Regions from separate parts of the Pseudalkalibacillus sp. Hm43 genome, predicted to be linked through region 3. Evidence: riboswitches for the same ligand, from Rfam matches in the RefSeq annotation. Region 3 holds a riboswitch; each other region holds the start of a gene.

Region 1 (5,604 bases), 1.3 Mb from region 3:
TCCATAGCAAGACTTACATCACCGAACATATAATCGCCGTCCAATATTCCGACTCTAATATTCTTTTTACATAATGAAACGGCCAAGTTGACCGTCATCACTGTACGGCCAACTCCACCTTTCGCACTACATACAGCAATCATTTCGCCACGCTTACGTTTTTGGGTTCCAGTAGATTCCACTGTTTCAATCGTATCAGTTGTCATCCGAAGCAGCCTCCTCACCAGATTTGACCCTGCTTCTAAGTGCGAGGTGTAATGGACCTGATTCCGTTGCATTTGCAAGATTTACCGCTTCATTTGGCATTACTTCCAGGGTTACTGAAGTATATTCAACGTATTCTTCGCCCTCCGTTGTTTCTACCATTCGCCTCCCTACTGCTAGTACGGTCACATTTTCGACGACAACCTTTGAAACAAGTTTATCTCCTTCTTTAACCGTATTGATAACGTCCACTTGATCTTCAGGCTCCAACAAATTTGATACGGATTGAGGTAAATTCACCCCAACTGACACAGCCCGAAAACCATCACGAATTTTTCGAGAGACAAACAACTTCTCCTCTTTTGCACTTTGTAGATGGTTTGAAAGCAATGCCTCACCTCGAGCGATATCCGCAGTTGAAAACTGTCCAATCACAGAATCCAACTCCGTAAGTGCATTAGTATGAATTCCTTCTTCAGGTAAAAGTTTTGTCTCTATCATCTCTTTAGTGATGGACACATTCCGTTTGATTTCCTGAGCTGCAACTACAACCTCGACTTTACTCTTATTTGCCACTGTCTGGGCATCGTATTGCTTCATATAATTAAAAAACAGTACTGTAGTAATTAATCCCATTAAAATTGCTAACGTTAAAACAAGTTTTGACCTCAATATGTTCACCTACTCTGTTAGTCTAATTCCATACGCCCCGTTGTTTTCAACTGTTTCATCTACATGACCAGTACCTGTACGTTTGATGAACATCCCTGTGATTTCTGTACTTTTCTTATCCATAGGTTCTTTCACATAAAAGTAAGCAAAACCTGTAACCTTGATTGACTTCATCTGGTTCTGGTCATTATCGTAAGGTTCATAGACAGGGATTAATAAGATCCGCTTACAGTCGCGAGGGTTTGCTCCTGACTTCATCTCTTCTTCCGATACTGAACATGCATTTACAAGCTCGGTAATAACGGATCTAGTTTTTCCAGCTATATTTCCTGTTTGAGTATCTATGATGTCCCCAATAGTAACTGGGTTTTGGTAGCCATTTCTCAAGTTCTCTTCATATGTTTTTGCACCTGTTCCACCTAGTGCAAGTACTCCAAAAACGCCAGATTCATTATCATGAGGTCCTACTTTCAGTTTATACTCTTTATAAAATTCCAAAGGAACAGAGTCATCAATTCCTAGTGGTGCAGCACCCTTTGCTTCAGACATCGCTCTAATAATCGCTGCAGATTGCACGTTGACTGGAACAGTTTCGAACCCAAATAATTTCGAAAAATATAAAGGCACGTCTTTCATAAGGGTTACCCGAACCTCATCTTGTAACTTTATTGATAAAGACTCAAGACTAGACTTTTCAGTATGTTCATCCAACACTTTATGAACGACTTTTTCTACTTCATATTCATCTGTTACAAGTTCTTGTGCTCCTGATAAAGCTGCTGCATTCGCCACTTTCTGTAAGTGGCTTTTTGTCATATAGAGAGAACCACCGTCCATGACCAGTCCCAAAATGGCTATAAGAGCTACCATTGCAAGCCCAACTAAAACAATTGAACTTCCAGTCTCATCTTTTAATAGATTTAATTTATTCTTCATATAAACTACCTCCCAATCACTCTACTCTGATAGTAGAATCCGTTTTTACTAATATGGGTGAAGGCAGTACTTTAGAAATAAGAGGAGTTACATATTCAACAGGGTATTCGAGTGTAACAGTCATATAATCCCCAGATTCACGCATAGTGTCATTCGGTGAGATGTTAACTTGAAGATTCGAAGAGTCCCCAACATGAACATAATCCCTAGCAAACTGTGCAATGGCTGCATCATCCCGACCTAAGCCACCTAGCCTTACACTCTCTTGAGTCGCCAATTGAAGATGCATATATGTATACATGATTCTACCGAAATCAAAGATTCCTATTAATATTATTAATAACACCGGGAGAACCAGTGCCATTTCCACAATAGATTGACCATTTTCCTTTTTAATCATGAAATCCACGCCTTCCCTACAATGCTAAGGATTGCACCACCTGCTATCGCGACCCCATATGGATAGGTGGATTTCAAAGAGTCTTTTGTCATAGCCAATGGAACAGTCAACCCACTTTTCTTTGCGTAGAGCCAATGGAAATAATACTTTAGTCTACTGAATGCTCCTCCATTGAAGATGAGAATACATATGGCTATTACTCCACCCAATAGTGCCATATATATGGACGTATTGAGTACAAATAACGGACCCTTTAACGCCCCGATCAGAGCAAGAAGTTTAACATCCCCTGCACCTATGCCCCCCATAAAATATGGAATCAAAAGAATACCAATTCCAATAAGGAAACCCAGTAGCGATGCCGCTAATCCAGACCAACCATTTAAGATAAGGTGCAAGATAAGTGATAAAATGAGTGCAGGGAAAATCACCTTATTATAAATCAGTCGTTTTCGGATATCGGTAACTACACATATGATCAGTACAATGATTAAAACCATGTTAAATACCATATGAAAACCCCTTGTATTTTTTGAAAAAATGGCCTTACGTAAAAACTACGTAAGACCATTGAAAACTGTATAAGCCTTAACTTCCGCCTGCAGTTCCACCAGTTTCTCTGTTTGTAACCATATCTTTTACATCCGTAAACATTTCAATGATTTCCGTTCTCAGAAGTGCTAATGCTCCAACTGCAGCGACTGCAATCAATCCCAATACTAATCCGTACTCAGTCATACCTTGTCCTTGCTCTTCTACTACTAATCCTTTTAATTTTTCCATCATGATACTCGCTCCTTTAAATTTTGGATTTGTAATGCTTGTCCGGGTTCTACCTTAGTCTTATGAATGGTTCCAGCTGGCAGCTCAATGACGGATGACGTCCCTTTGTGATGTTTTCCGATTGTTCCAGGACGGACGTAACATTCGGCTGCAATGACTTCATTTGATGCATTCAAATACAGTACGTCAATTTCGAACTTCATAAAATACGTATGGATGGAACGGCAGGGTTTGATGTGGACGGCATAACCTTCCTCGAATGAAGAAGTAAACATAAGTCCTTTAAGCCTTTTAATAAATGAGTAAGCAGGAATCATTTTATCTGCAATGATCTTGCCAGTAGAAAGGTTAACCAATTCCATTCCGACACCTCCTTCTCCAACAAAAAATACCCTGCCTTTACCGAAAGGAGGGTACTTCTTAACGTCAAACACCCCTTGGATCTTTCGGTAACTGGCTGGCTTAGTGCAAGTGCACCTTAGCCCCTCTAGCTTTGCGCCGCTGGTTTTCACCAGGTTTGCCTTTATCGAGATTCAGCGTAGTTTGTCGTTGAATCCGATATCTTGTAGTTTCATCTTACGAAAACACCCATTGTTAATCATCAGTCTATATTATTAAATTTTTCAGAATATTTAGTAATTAAATAGTCCTATCTAAAAATTTATATACCTACAATAGTCTGCTAACTCCCCGCAAATCGAGTTTTTACATATCTTGACTTGAGGACTTTATACTTAAAAAAGCCCCATTTACTTCTCTTTTACTTAAAAAATTTCAACATAAAACCGATAAACCGTATTCTTATAAGTACAAAAGTCACCCCCACAAGAGAATCAATTAAGCTTTCGCTTCGGAACAATTAGATGACATAGCCTACTTTTTGGTACAACAGATAGGTAATTTAGGATAGTATGTGGGAAATCACGGTAAAAAGGATGCTTTTTGGAGGGGTAAAATAGAAAGAGACTGAGCCGTTCAATCGGATCAGTCTCACTGGTTCATTTTTTTAAATGGAATTTCATCAACATTTCATCGTAGTAATGCCCTTCGATTTTCAACGAGCGCTCTTCGACACCATACGATTCAAATCCGATCTTCTCGTAAGAGCGGATCGCTGAGCGATTTTCTGTCATCACGGTCAGCATGATCTGTTCAAGGTCCTCGATCTTACTTGCTTCTTCAACTAAATTTTCCAAGAGCTTGAACCCGATACCATTTCTTTGTACATGCTGACTCACATAAACTCCAACAATTTCACCTTTGTGCTTCATTTTCTTTTTTGTATGTTGAAAAAAGGTTCCTATACCGACGAGTTCTTTCCCATAATAGGCACCCACCGTAAATTTGTCACTCATCTCAATATTCTTCTTCACATCTCCAACTGATCGGTTCACTTCTTCTTCATAAGATGATGCGAAGGCTTCAGGATAATTTTTCAACCCTTCTAATCTTAATTGATAATAATCTGCTGCATCTTCTGATCCGAGCTTCCGGAATTCAATCATGGTCGTTCCCCTCTCTACTCGTTAATGTACACCGCCGTTCCGTATGCAACGATCTCGGATGCATTTGACATAACAGATGATGTTTGCAGACGGCAGGCCACAATCGCATTCGCCCCTTTTGCCTTTGCATCTTCCACCATTCGGGAAATGGCAATTTTACGAGCCTGTTCCATCATTTCGTTATATTCTCTGATTTCTCCTCCAACGATTGTTTTCAAACTAGCAAGAATATCTTTTCCGACATGCTTGGCTTGAATGGTACTACCCTTCACAAACCCCTTCAGTTCAATGATTTCTTTCCCAGGAACAGTATCAGTAGTCACTATAATCATTTTGATCTTCCTCCTCTTTCTCTCTTATTCGTTCAATGATTAGTAAAATGAATAACACGAGCATAGCCACTCCATATAAAAGGAAAAGCGTGATGGAAACCCAGAAGTTGATAAACAAAAAAATGATAGCCGCTCCCTGCGAGACAACCGTTAATAGCAAGATTATGGATTTGTATTTAGACATTTCACACCTCGTTCAGAAGACGCATTGTCCGGTCTATGATTTGGTCGGGTAATGGCTGCTCAAGCGCCTTTCTCAAAATAAATGGATGAAGAATCCCGTTTTCTTTCCAATATAATTCGATCAGATTCGCCTTATCACCTTTATTCGGGATTAATTGATATAAGATGAACCAATCTTCTAATGAACTGAGTGGCAATGAGTACCCATCCACTACAACCTGTTTCGTTAAGGACTCATTATTTAGATGAAAACGATAGATTCCCTTCTCATGTTCGATTGCAAAACCTGCCATAAAGTCGATCTCCGTTTCATCCATCAGGTACCTTCGAAAAATTTCCGTCCTGAACGGAGTATAGGACTCAGCCTCTATAGGCGAAGCACTTTCTTCAATCAAGTGCGACGCTTTCTCCACATCATTTATGTCAATCAGTAAATCAATATCCCGTGGTGACTTAATCAAGCCATATTGAGCAAGGACGTTGGAGCCTCCGGCCGCCCAACGAACATTCGACTCGCATAATACTTTAGTAATATAGCTCAATACATACCTTTGCATTACATCCTCCTAGTAAATTATGGTTGAATTTG
Region 2 (5,604 bases), 1.7 Mb from region 3:
AGTAAAATTAGTCCGATAAAAATAATGGTTTTTCGTATCATATTGTTCTCCTTTCTGTACATGGTTGAAGGAATCCTTTGATTGAGATGGAATAATGAGTAAAAGCGACCTTATTCAGATAGACGTTCGTTTTCTGAAAAAGTTTCGCTAATGTTGATGTATATGAGGTGCACCTATGATGAATGTACAACTTTGGAAATATGTCCGCGGAGTCATGTGGGATTATGAACATATCCCGGAATCTGTTGAATTTGTAGAACGTGATGATCTTCTCATGTATAAGACGGAAGGGTCCTCAAGTATCTTATCGAACAAAGTGGCGAAATTTGAAGCTGAATCGACGGAAGAAGTTGCAGCTTTGTTGGATGAAGTGCTTCAGTTTTACGATGGAAAGCCTTTTTCATGGTGGATTGGGCCTGATTCGAAGCCTGAAAGTCTTGAAGAGTTGCTTTTGGAACGCGGTCTGACATACGAAGATACTTATTATGGACTGATCTTACCAATAAAAGATGACCTTAAACCTAAGCCTATCCCCTACCAAGTTCGGGTAGTGGAAACGGTGGAAGATGTTCAGCACTATGTGGATGTCAGTGCAGAAGTTTGGGGACATGATGATGCTACGAAAGAACATTTGGTGAAGCAACGGTATGGTTATTTAAAGACTGAAAACAAACGGGGAGGTTTCCTGATTGCTATGCATGGGGACAAACCTGTTGGATATGCCGGGTATCGGTTCAGCTCAGATGGCGTAGCAATGTATTTGGCCGGGACAGGTGTTTTACCGGAGTACAGGAAGCAAGGTATTTATCATTCGCTTTTAACAAAGAGAATGGAGCTTGCCGCACAAAACGGTTCTAAGTATATCGTTACCCAGGCTCGGAAGGATAACTCTGAACCGATTTTACGAAAGTTAGGGTTTGAAGAGATCGGGAGTTATGAAGTATATAAGAAGACAAATAAAGCTGACTCATAATTTTGAGTCAGCTGATTGCTTCCTGTCTGCGTGGCTTCATTTGTGGCACTGGGACAATATATTGTACGAATGATAACATTCGAATCGCTTGTACAATCGCAACTGAAATGATTAGAACCATCAATGTGATCACCGGGAAGCTTTCAGGAGCAGCCCAAACCCCTTCAGGAATGAGCTCTTTTAAAATAATAAGCACAAAAGGGTGGACGAGATAGATCCCCATTGAGAAAGTACCAATTACCTTCAATGGATTGTAAAGGAATTTCATCTGTTTTAATAATGGAATAAGTCCAATACAAGCTATAGTGAGCAATGGGATGTTCACTAAATTCGAAACTCGTCTCGAACTTATTGCACCTACAATATGATATTCATAAATCGTAAATGCATAAACTGCAATTATGATCAGGATTAGAAGACCTTTATTTTTCGTAAATTGCAGGATTTGCTCCCAATAAAATGCTAAAAACCCTCCAAATATAAAATAGAAAATCCACTTAAATAAAAAGATGGGATCATTAACGAATGTTCCAACAGGTCCATCTATTGGTATTTGTTTATGATATAGACAGAAAAAAGTCACGATAAATGATACAAGTAAGGCAATCATCCAGGCTTTTTTTGTACGAATGAGCTGCATTAAAGGGAAAAAGAGATAAAACTGAATCACAATCACCATGAAATATAAGTGATAAAAAGAATCACCAAATAAGAACCTTTTGATCAATACTTCTAAATCAGGAAACGATTTCCACAGTATGAGACCCAGCAAAAAGTAAAATATGCTCCACACTATGAATGGTACGACAATCTTCGTAAACCTGGATTTAATGAATTTTTGCGAATCAAATCCTTTATATTTCACTTGGTGGAACAAAAGGAATCCACTAATCAACGCGAATGTTGGTGTTCCGAATCGGCCTAATTGATTAAACATGTATATGAACCATGTGTCATAGCTTGCGCTCACATGAACTAAAATAACACCTAAACAGGCAAATGCACGTAAAAAATGGATCTCTTCGAAGAATTTTCGTGTTGTTTGAGCTGCCATTGTCTTCTCCACCTTTTACCTTTCCTTAGTTGAATTAACTAAGTAATTCATTCGGTCCGGACATATGTTTGTTGTCTATATTTGTTTTTGTAATTTATGGTAACGAATTAAAGGTTTTCAAAAAATTGGATTGAAGTAACTATGGGAAGGGTATTTATAACTTATTAAGAGGAAAGGAGATTCCTTATGGGGTCTAAGCATGAAGGTATTGGTGGATGGTTGATCCTCATTGTCTTTGGTCTTCTGTTAGTCCCGGTCATTCGGCTCTATTCTTTGTATCAAACGTATTGGACCGTTTACAATACACCCGCTTGGAGTTTATTGACGGAAAGTGGTAATCCCCTCTATCACACCTGGTTTGAACCTGCTTTTTGGATGGGTGTTGGTGTGGATCTTCTGTTGATCATTCTTTCCTTGGTTGGTCTGTGGCTGTTGTTAACGAGGAGTTCTCTTTTTCCGAGGTTTATGATTTCTTTTCTGATTGCCATGACGGTTTTTGCAGTCGCTGATGGATTCATTACGAATTGGATTTTCGGTACACTACCTATTACAGCTGATACATTGCAATATATCCAAAACCAGTCGTATCGACAGCAAGCTGGAGCGCTGTTATTAAGTATCATATGGATTCCTTATCTGATGAGGTCAAAAAGAGTAAAAGCGACTTTTGTCAGTGGTCCTAAGGAAAAGACGGTTGCGAGTAACAATTTGACGTTATAAAAAAAGGAGACCGCCTCGTGGCAGTCTCCTTTCTCAACGGAACGATTAATCGTCGTCCTCTTCATCATCATCGTCTTCGTCATCATCGTTGTCTTGGTCATCATCGTCGTCTTCATCTTCTTCATCATCGTCATCGCGATCTTTGTCTCGGTCGCGTTTACGCTCTTTTTCACGATCATCATCGTCGTCTCGGTCACGCTTTTGCTTTTCGCGCTTCTCTTGCTTTTTCTCAGCTCTCTCTTGTTTCTTTTCCGCTCTTTCTTTTTGCTTTTCTTGCTTCTTTTCAGCTCTTTCTTGTTTCTTGGCTGCTTTTTCTCGTTCTTTTTGAGCTTTCTTTTCAGCTTTTTGTTTTGCTTTTTCTGCTTTCTTAGCAGCTATTTCTTCATCGTCTTTATCCTCATCTTCGGACTCCTCGTCCTCATTTGCTTCCTCTTCAACGGATTCTGATTCATTTTCGTCAGACTCTTCCTCTTCTGACTCTTCTTCATCCATATCTTCTTTTTTGTTGTGCTTTTCTTCTAGTTTTGCAATCTTTTTATCCAATTTTGCGAATGCTTTTTGGATATTTTTCATAAGAGACTCTTGAGCTTGAGGGTTCTCAACAAGCGCTAATGCCATTAGCAATGCGTTAATGTTTTGAGAAAGTTTCGATTGGAGTTCGTCCATATCGGAATCTTCTTCCTCTTCTTCAGTGGACTCTTCCTCTTCTTCTGTTCCTTCTTCAGACTCTTGTTCACCTTCAGTGGACTCTTCGTCACCTTCGGAAGATTCCTCTTCTTCAGAACCTTCCTCAGACTCTTCTGTTCCTTCTTCTGTTTCTTCAGAAGACTCTTCGTTACTTTCTGATTTTTCAAGAGCTGCTTCTTGTGCTTTAATTGCTTCTTCAAGCGTCTTCTCAGCTAGCTCAGTTTCACCAGCAGCAAAAAGAGCATTAGCTTCAGCAATTCTCTTAGATGCAATATCAGCTAAGATCTTTGCTTCTTCAAAGTCGTCAGAAGCTACTGCAAGCCGTACATTTTCAATCATTGTTTTTACGAAATAGAAGAAGTCACCTGGTAATAGGGACGGCTCTTCTTCTGCTTCTTCTGATTCCTCATCTTCTGTAGCTTCGTCTTCGTTAGTTTCTTCTTTCTCATTACTTTCTTCTGTTGTGGATTCCTCATTGTTTTCTTCAGTTGTTGGTTCTTCCGTAGTGGATGTACTGTCTTTCATCTCAACTTTTGGAGTAGACTCATTTGTGTTTGCGAACGCTGCTGGTGAGGTTCCGAATAGTAGTAGAGAAGCTGCGCTTAGTACTGCAATCCATTTCTTCATCATTTGCTTCATTCCTTTCGTTTATTTTTCATAAAAAAAGCAGACTACGAGAGTTACAGAATCCTGTACTCTTGTAATTTGCCTTGTTGACCTATGCTAGCTTTAATCCTTCTTATGTATGACTGATCGGTCCTAGGCAACTGGCTGACATAGGTGGGGTTCACCGTTAGTCCCTTTAGCTTTGCGTCACTACCTTTCGATAGCTTTGCCTTTATCTGCTCTTCAATGGTTTTAGTATACAACAATTCGACACCATTCTTCGAAGTTCTATCTTCCTATTTTTTCTGATAATTTATAGGTGTTTTCTATCAGAAATGGCAATCCCGCATGATATTTCCACTCTTATAAGCAATATGAAATAGGTAATTTGAAGGGTGGTGTCAGGCACCGATTGAGAAGCGTTGGTACCATTGGCTTCCTAATCGGTGCCTGGTACCGTCTTTTTTACTCACAAAAAAAAGAGAGCTGCTCGGGGCAGCTCCAAATGTGAGGGTGAGGGAGGTAGGTCGTGTGCCTACTATTCAATTTTACAAAATAATATGATCAAGAACCTTCTTCAGACTCTCCGTCTTCAGTGTTGGTTTCTTGTTCTTCGTTTGCTGGTTCTTCGTTAGCTGGTTCTTCTTCCGTTCCATTACAAGCTGTAATTAACATAATTGCGAGTAGTGCAGAGCCTAGTTTAGCGAGAAAACTTTTCTTCACGTTCAATCCACTCCTTATATCGCAAAAGTTTTTGACCGGCTTGTTTCCCGGTTAACTACACTATAGTAAATTTTTTGCGATATTTGTTAGAATTTACTGAATGAATACACAACTCTAACGATGTTTACATCTCGCTAACACTGGCTTAATAATCACCTACGAAGTATTGCCCTCACTGGGCTCGCGTCGGATTCGGCTAATGGAAGTGGCAGTGCAATCAGCTCGTAAATCCCCTCTTCTACATCGTCCAACATGACGCTTTCCAAGATATGAATGTTGTGGTCGAGCAAGCTGTGATGTGCTGGCAAATCTTTGGAGTCGACTTGATCGACGGATGGTACATCCACGCCAATCAATCGAATTCCGTTTTCTTTTAAAAATGGAGCAAGTTCAGGTGACAGATACGTAATCGACTCTGGAAATTTCGTTCGATCTTTCCATGAGGCCGTCTTGATCAACACCCGCTCCACTTCGCTCAGATCATAGTTTTGTAAATCTTCCGGTGTGATTGATTCTCGTCCTTCTAAGTGGACGACGAGCGCATCACCGACATAGAGGTCGGGCTTTAGGTCCAGCATCTTTTTGCCGTCATCATCAAAATGAAACGGTGCATCCACATGCGTTCCTGTATGCGTGCTGAAGGTGACGCTTCCGACATTAACAGATCCGGTTTCGGCTTTCGTCCAATTCAGCTTGAATGAAAAAGGCGTATCTCCCGGCCATGTAGGCACGCCTTCTTTCAACGGTTGAGAAATATCCCAAATCTTCATCTCCAAACTCCCCCTCTTCCCGCTTTCTTAGTCTTCTTTTTTACCTAGCGCAAACATGATTTCCGTTTCAC
Region 3 (5,604 bases):
TCTCCATCATCTTTTAGCCATGCTTCATATCCAAAACTGAATGTCAGTAAAACCGTCAATCCAATAAAACTGACTAAAAACCACGGGTTACGTATCAATTTAAGCAGCATCTTCCATTCCCCTCCTAACGATTACTTTTTGAACAGACATCGTCATGAGTCCTGATAGTAAACTGATCGTATAGTAAGGGATGAAAATCATGACAACTCCTAAAATGAACAATGTCGGATTCAACGGTCCATTTTCCAAAAGGAACATCATGATCCCATTAAAGTCCATGAATATTTCAACCATCAACCAATTGGACAGCATAATCCAAAAGATTGTCTTGAAATGATTTTTTAAGGTAGGAATCGCATTACGGAAAATATGTAAACTCACGATACGAAAACGAACAACGCCCTTTCCCTTCGCAAGTTCCACATATAACTCTGACTCCTGATCCTCAAAAGCCAATAATAGAAATCTCACAAAATAAACCGTCGGCAATATCGCTAACAGCATGATTGGGAAAAAGATTGCTTCATCCCCGAATGAATGTGATGTATTAAACAACACCACATCCGTACGTCTGTATACCCAGATGATGATCAGTTGTGTAAGGATGATGTAAAACACATCCGGAAGGGATTTCATGATGGTCAATATTCCTTTAAGTACTCTTCTCACTTTCACGTTAGTCATCATAATGATGTGGACTAACATGACAGACAAGCTAACCGCTACTACTAATCCACCGAGAAAATAGGCAGCTGATTTTACATATAATTCTCTCATTTCTGGGAAGACAGGTAAGATTTGACCCGTTTTCGTCGAATACGTCATGTCCCAAAATGTAAATAGTTCCTTAATTGAAAGCGCAACTTGCTCGAAGTAAGCTCGCCAGTTGAAAATGATATCATCAACCAAGTAGCTCGCATTCGACATCATCTTTTTATTGATCAGATAAAGAATTTCTTTGTTCGACTCCATATTGAATAACAAATACGGAAGACAACTGAACAGGATGATGCCGGTAATGGTAAGCCCACCCTTCACCAATGAAACAGCCAATAAATTTCGCATAAAAAGACCCCACTTTATATTTTCTATAAAGTAGGGTTTCGACAAAGTTCTATCGTTTCCTTTTTTTGGTTTTATTAGTATACAACTTACATCCGAACGCGTAATTCGAGTCGTTCCACTTCTTGTTTCAGTTTTTCACGGTCAAGTCGTAAGGAGAATCCATCCCATGGCGTTTCATTCAATATCGGAATCTGTGTATCGATGGTTACGAGATCCTTACTGAGGAATGCCATCTCACGACCGGCAGCAATCTTCTTCAAGTAACGCTTGAAAATCGGATCCAGCTCTTCTTCCTCATAAATCGCTTCGACCGATCCGTACTGCTGGATCATCGGGAGCGCTGCTTTTTCCCCAACACCATGCACGCCAGGAATGTTGTCACTCTTATCACCAAGTAGTGCCTTCACATCAATCCATTGAGCAGGCGTAATCCCGAACTCGTCAGTGAAATGCTTCAGAGTGTATGCATTCTCTTCTTTCTTTTTCGCTATGATCTGAGACACTTTATCCGTTAAAAGCTGCAGCAAATCACGGTCGTTACTGTAGATGTAGCACTCTCCGTCCATTTCTTCCGACCAACGGCGTGACAAAGTACCCATGATGTCATCCGCTTCATATGGGCTGATCGCCATTTGTGTGACTCCTACAATATCGAACAGTTCCGTTACAGTTTGATACTGCTGAATGAGAGGTTCAGGCAGTTCGTTTCGTGTATCCTTATAATCTGGATACTTTTGACGGCGCAACGTTTCTTCACGCTTCACATCCCATGCAATCATAAGATGTGTCGGATCGTAAATTTCAATTAGATTCAAGAGCTTTTGAATTTTGACACGGAGTGCATTCGTGTACAATCCTTCACTGTTTGTCGTCAATTCATGGTCTTCTCGACCATAGCTCGTCGCAAAATAACATCGGCTTAACAGGTTGAATCCATCTATGATAATAAATCGGTTACTCATTTTTTTGTCCCCTTTTCCCCGGCTTTTCCTCTGTTCATTGTATCACATTTTACTTTATAAATAGAGAAGGACTGACCATTGCTGGCCAGCCCTTTCACAATATGTATGAGTTCCCGCACTTGCCGTGACACTTCATGACTCATAAACCCACTTTCGGCAGGTGGGTACCCGCATCAATCCGTTCGTCTTCCGCTTCCGAAGTTGCGGCATGACGTCTAGATCGAGATTTAGGGTTCCCTATGTCATGACATCGGTTTAAGACATAAACGTGTCACTAACAATGCAGGAACTTTATTATAACTAGGAATGGGTTGTTTGTAAAGAACTCCGATCATTGTCGAGTTGTTACAATTTATGGTATCTATCAGACCTTTCCTAATCGCTAAATCTAGTATGTCACTTTATCATCCACAGCATTCGCGTCAATATGTAGATAATCAGGTAATTTGTCGGATATTTCTGTCAATACGACAAAATTAGAACGAATTTTCATCGTAAACTTACAACTTTTGTAGTAGGCATTCTATATGATAGATAGTATAAAAATGGAAACCCTCCTTGCAAAGGCAAACCCGTTGAAAAGCGGCGACGCAAAGTCACAGATCTACGGATATACCAAGATGGCTGGGCTACCAAGAGGCAAGTTCTTAATTAGGAGGAATGGGTAATGGAAAAACGAGTTGAAAAAGAGAAGTTGGATTTAGAGTGGGTTGAGTTGATGAAAGCAGCAAAAAACAATGGCCTGACAAAAAGCGAAATCCGGGACTTTATTCGTAGTTTTTCCTTCAAAACCGTCCAATCAAAAGCGTAACTACACAGAAATACATAACAGATCACCAAGTTTTATGGTATAATGGGTTTAATTATCCAGAAGAATTTTGACTTGAAGGAGTTACAATTATGATTGGGGATCGTCTTAAACACTACAGAAATGAAAAAGGATTCTCTCTATCAGAGCTTGCAGAACGAGCGGGTGTGGCTAAGTCCTACCTCAGCTCAATTGAGCGTAATCTACAATCGAACCCTTCCATTCAATTCTTAGAAAAAGTATCGACAGTATTGAATGTACCTTTAGATAATCTATTACATGATGCAGTGGATGCAAAACATGAGGACCTAGATGAAGATTGGATGAGACTTGTACAAGAAGCCATGCAGTCCGGGGTTTCAAAAGACGAATTCAAAAGTTTCCTAGAGTATAATAAGTGGAAAAAAGAACAAGAATAATAATTAAGCACTCCCATTCTAATTTGGAATGGAGTGCTTTTTATTTTGCATCAAGGGAGAGAAATTGTTGCTGTAATATGAAGTTCCGTATTTCCGTTCTTGAAAGTCCTAACTGCCTTGCTTCCTTAATCAGATCCAACCATTCAGGATCAACGTACAATTTATCCATCTCATATACATCCAATCCTAATTCTTTTGCAATACGTACAACGGTAAAAAATGATGGATTTTGTATGATACCACTCTCTAGATTCAATATGTAAGCCTCCGTTACCTGGACAAGTTTCGCCAGTTCTTTTATAGAAATCTGTTGGGCAATCCGAGCTTGCCTTACTTTTTCTCCTAAATACATAACTGGGATCCCCCTTCTCCAAGGTCTAAACTTGAATATTAATCAGTGTACCTACCTTCAATTCTCTAAATAGAATTTCATCGTCTTGAATATAGATTTTTTCTCTACTCTTCACTTGTTCCATACGTTCTATAGATGATTTAGCATAAGAGTAAGAACATTTCCCCATCAGTTGGTTATTGATGTAGAGTTCTCCAATGTCTTCTTGTAAGTATCTCAAGGTAACCTTCTGATTATTAATATAGGAGATCGAATCACCATTTAATCTACGAATCATGGCAATCACCTTTTCTTATGGATTTTGTATACGTTTTGAAAACGATAACTTTTCAACGAGGATGTTCGTCGACGTTGAAGAAAAGTAATAGATAAAAGTATAAGAGCAACTAAGGTTCAACCTGCGCCAAGGCTTGGCTTCACCAAGTTTTCTTTATAGAAGCTTGAACAATCAAGCGATGTGTAGGGTCTTTGATAGGGTCACACGTTATTAAGGTTATGATGGATTGATCTTGATTTGATGCTAATACTGAAGTGTCATCTGGAAGAACACGCAAAGTGTTGTCCACAATATATGTGTATGTGGAAGTTTCGGTTGTAATGATGATCTCGTCACCATCTTCTAACTCATCAAGGCGGTTGAAGTCTTTTCCGTAGGTATAGCTGCGGTGTGCAGCAATCGCTGCATTCCCCTTCTCTCCTAATAGAGCAGTACCTTCGAGACGGCCAGCTCCTTTTTTCAAGTTCGGGATTGTTGCTCCTTCAAGAATTGGTAATGTAAGATCTATACTTGAAATTGAGATTGTGCCTATTAATTCACCTGTTGTTGGAAACGTTTTTGTTTGTTCTTTATTCTCTTCTGAAGCATATACCTTTGATAGTGAAGTGAAGCTCTGTCTTGCGGTTTCCTGATTAGATTGGTTCCATTCAGTAAGGAGTTGTTCTTGTTGATGAAGTGAGTACTGAGATTTGATAAAAGGGAAAGAGGCAACACCTATACCAATAAGTATGAGTAAAGAAGCCATAAGTAGTTTCATAGTGTGTTACCTCTTTAACCTGATTCTAGGACGATCACCTTTTAAACTTTGACGCAATACACCAACACCAACACCAGCCAACATAATTCCTGTTAAGTAATACCAGATAGGATTGGATTCACCAGTTTGTGGAAGAGCACTCTTAGGTGATTCATTTTCTGTTTTATCAGGATCTTTAGGTTCTTGAGTCGGGACTTCTTCTTTGGTAGCTTGAGCTGAAAACTCTAATTCAAAAGTCGTTCCTAACCCTTGAAACTCGTTTCCGGATTCAGATGGGAACGTTACTGTCACAACAAATTCGTCTGTATGGTGATGATCCAACTTACGTTCAGTTAGCTGATCAAACTTGTAAAGCTTATCCTCAAATAGTACTACTCCAGTTTGATCTTCAATCTTTAGATCCAATTGGTCGTAAAGCTTTTTAGATCCATCTTTAAATTTTGCTAATGTTCGATAATCAAAATCAATATTACCGTCATTACTAACGACTAACTTACGCTCAGCCCAATCACCAGGTTTTAAATTTTGCAAATCGAATAAATAGCTTGCAGGTGAAGTACTGATGTCCAACAGCGGGGCACTTTTCTCAGCACCAGTATCTTTTACAGGATGATAAAATACATTTACCAACATAATTGCACTATATAAGATTATTACTCTAACAAGTAATCTTTTTATCAATCTCATAAATTGACTCCTCATAAGAAAATTTTGTTATCCAAGGAGTTTCAAGTTTTTACTTTAATTAAGAGGAAGGTGGGATTACCCACCTTCCCATTCATTAAGTATTTCTTATTATCGTTCTTCTCCATCTGTTTGGTGACCAGTAAATGTCCACTGAAGGTTCAATGAATCTTGTTGGAATTCATTTTGATCAGTACCATCATCCACGAATTCAAATTGTACATAAAGTAAATCACTTGAACCAGCTACTAATCCTGTGCTACCCCATCTATCTCCGAAG

Evidence for each region. A riboswitch is a leader RNA that binds a small molecule or an ion and turns the genes downstream of it on or off. The one in region 3 is predicted to bind cyclic di-GMP.
Region 1: linked by a shared signal. The riboswitch ahead of ACXQIQ_RS10345 (DUF192 domain-containing protein) and the one ahead of ACXQIQ_RS03575 (anti-repressor SinI family protein) in region 3 are both predicted to bind cyclic di-GMP.
Region 2: linked by a shared signal. The riboswitch ahead of ACXQIQ_RS14440 (hypothetical protein) and the one ahead of ACXQIQ_RS03575 (anti-repressor SinI family protein) in region 3 are both predicted to bind cyclic di-GMP.

The regions. Positions count from the first base shown of each region.
Region 1 covers NZ_CM135129.1:1,940,865-1,946,468, forward strand. The annotation lists gene ACXQIQ_RS10315 (AAA family ATPase) at 1-206, opposite strand, end outside; gene cpaB (Flp pilus assembly protein CpaB) at 196-876, opposite strand; gene ACXQIQ_RS10325 (pilus assembly protein TadG-related protein) at 886-1,812, opposite strand; gene ACXQIQ_RS10330 (TadE/TadG family type IV pilus assembly protein) at 1,829-2,212, opposite strand; gene ACXQIQ_RS10335 (A24 family peptidase) at 2,209-2,724, opposite strand; gene ACXQIQ_RS10340 (Flp family type IVb pilin) at 2,801-2,998, opposite strand; gene ACXQIQ_RS10345 (DUF192 domain-containing protein) at 2,995-3,357, opposite strand; cyclic di-GMP riboswitch class I at 3,441-3,527, opposite strand; gene ACXQIQ_RS10350 (GNAT family N-acetyltransferase) at 3,994-4,500, opposite strand; gene ACXQIQ_RS10355 (YbjQ family protein) at 4,515-4,832, opposite strand; gene ACXQIQ_RS10360 (hypothetical protein) at 4,813-5,016, opposite strand; gene ACXQIQ_RS10365 (nucleotidyltransferase family protein) at 5,018-5,572, opposite strand.
Region 2 covers NZ_CM135129.1:2,735,213-2,740,816, reverse strand. The annotation lists gene ACXQIQ_RS14460 (penicillin-binding transpeptidase domain-containing protein) at 1-41, opposite strand, end outside; gene ACXQIQ_RS14455 (GNAT family N-acetyltransferase) at 176-973, shown strand; gene ACXQIQ_RS14450 (acyltransferase) at 981-2,027, opposite strand; gene ACXQIQ_RS14445 (DUF2569 domain-containing protein) at 2,214-2,747, shown strand; gene ACXQIQ_RS14440 (hypothetical protein) at 2,793-4,064, opposite strand; cyclic di-GMP riboswitch class I at 4,194-4,281, opposite strand; gene ACXQIQ_RS14435 (hypothetical protein) at 4,605-4,763, opposite strand; gene kynB (arylformamidase) at 4,916-5,533, opposite strand; gene fabZ (3-hydroxyacyl-ACP dehydratase FabZ) at 5,561-5,604, opposite strand, start outside.
Region 3 covers NZ_CM135129.1:660,233-665,836, forward strand. The annotation lists gene ACXQIQ_RS03555 (hypothetical protein) at 1-110, opposite strand, end outside; gene ACXQIQ_RS03560 (ABC transporter permease subunit) at 100-1,065, opposite strand; gene ACXQIQ_RS03565 (5'-3' exonuclease) at 1,152-2,027, opposite strand; RNA gene ssrS (6S RNA) at 2,134-2,319, opposite strand; cyclic di-GMP riboswitch class I at 2,583-2,664, shown strand; gene ACXQIQ_RS03575 (anti-repressor SinI family protein) at 2,695-2,838, shown strand; gene ACXQIQ_RS03580 (helix-turn-helix domain-containing protein) at 2,928-3,254, shown strand; gene ACXQIQ_RS03585 (helix-turn-helix domain-containing protein) at 3,295-3,606, opposite strand; gene ACXQIQ_RS03590 (hypothetical protein) at 3,632-3,883, opposite strand; gene ACXQIQ_RS03595 (class D sortase) at 4,023-4,640, opposite strand; gene ACXQIQ_RS03600 (LPXTG cell wall anchor domain-containing protein) at 4,647-5,327, opposite strand; gene ACXQIQ_RS03605 (TasA family protein) at 5,436-5,604, opposite strand, start outside.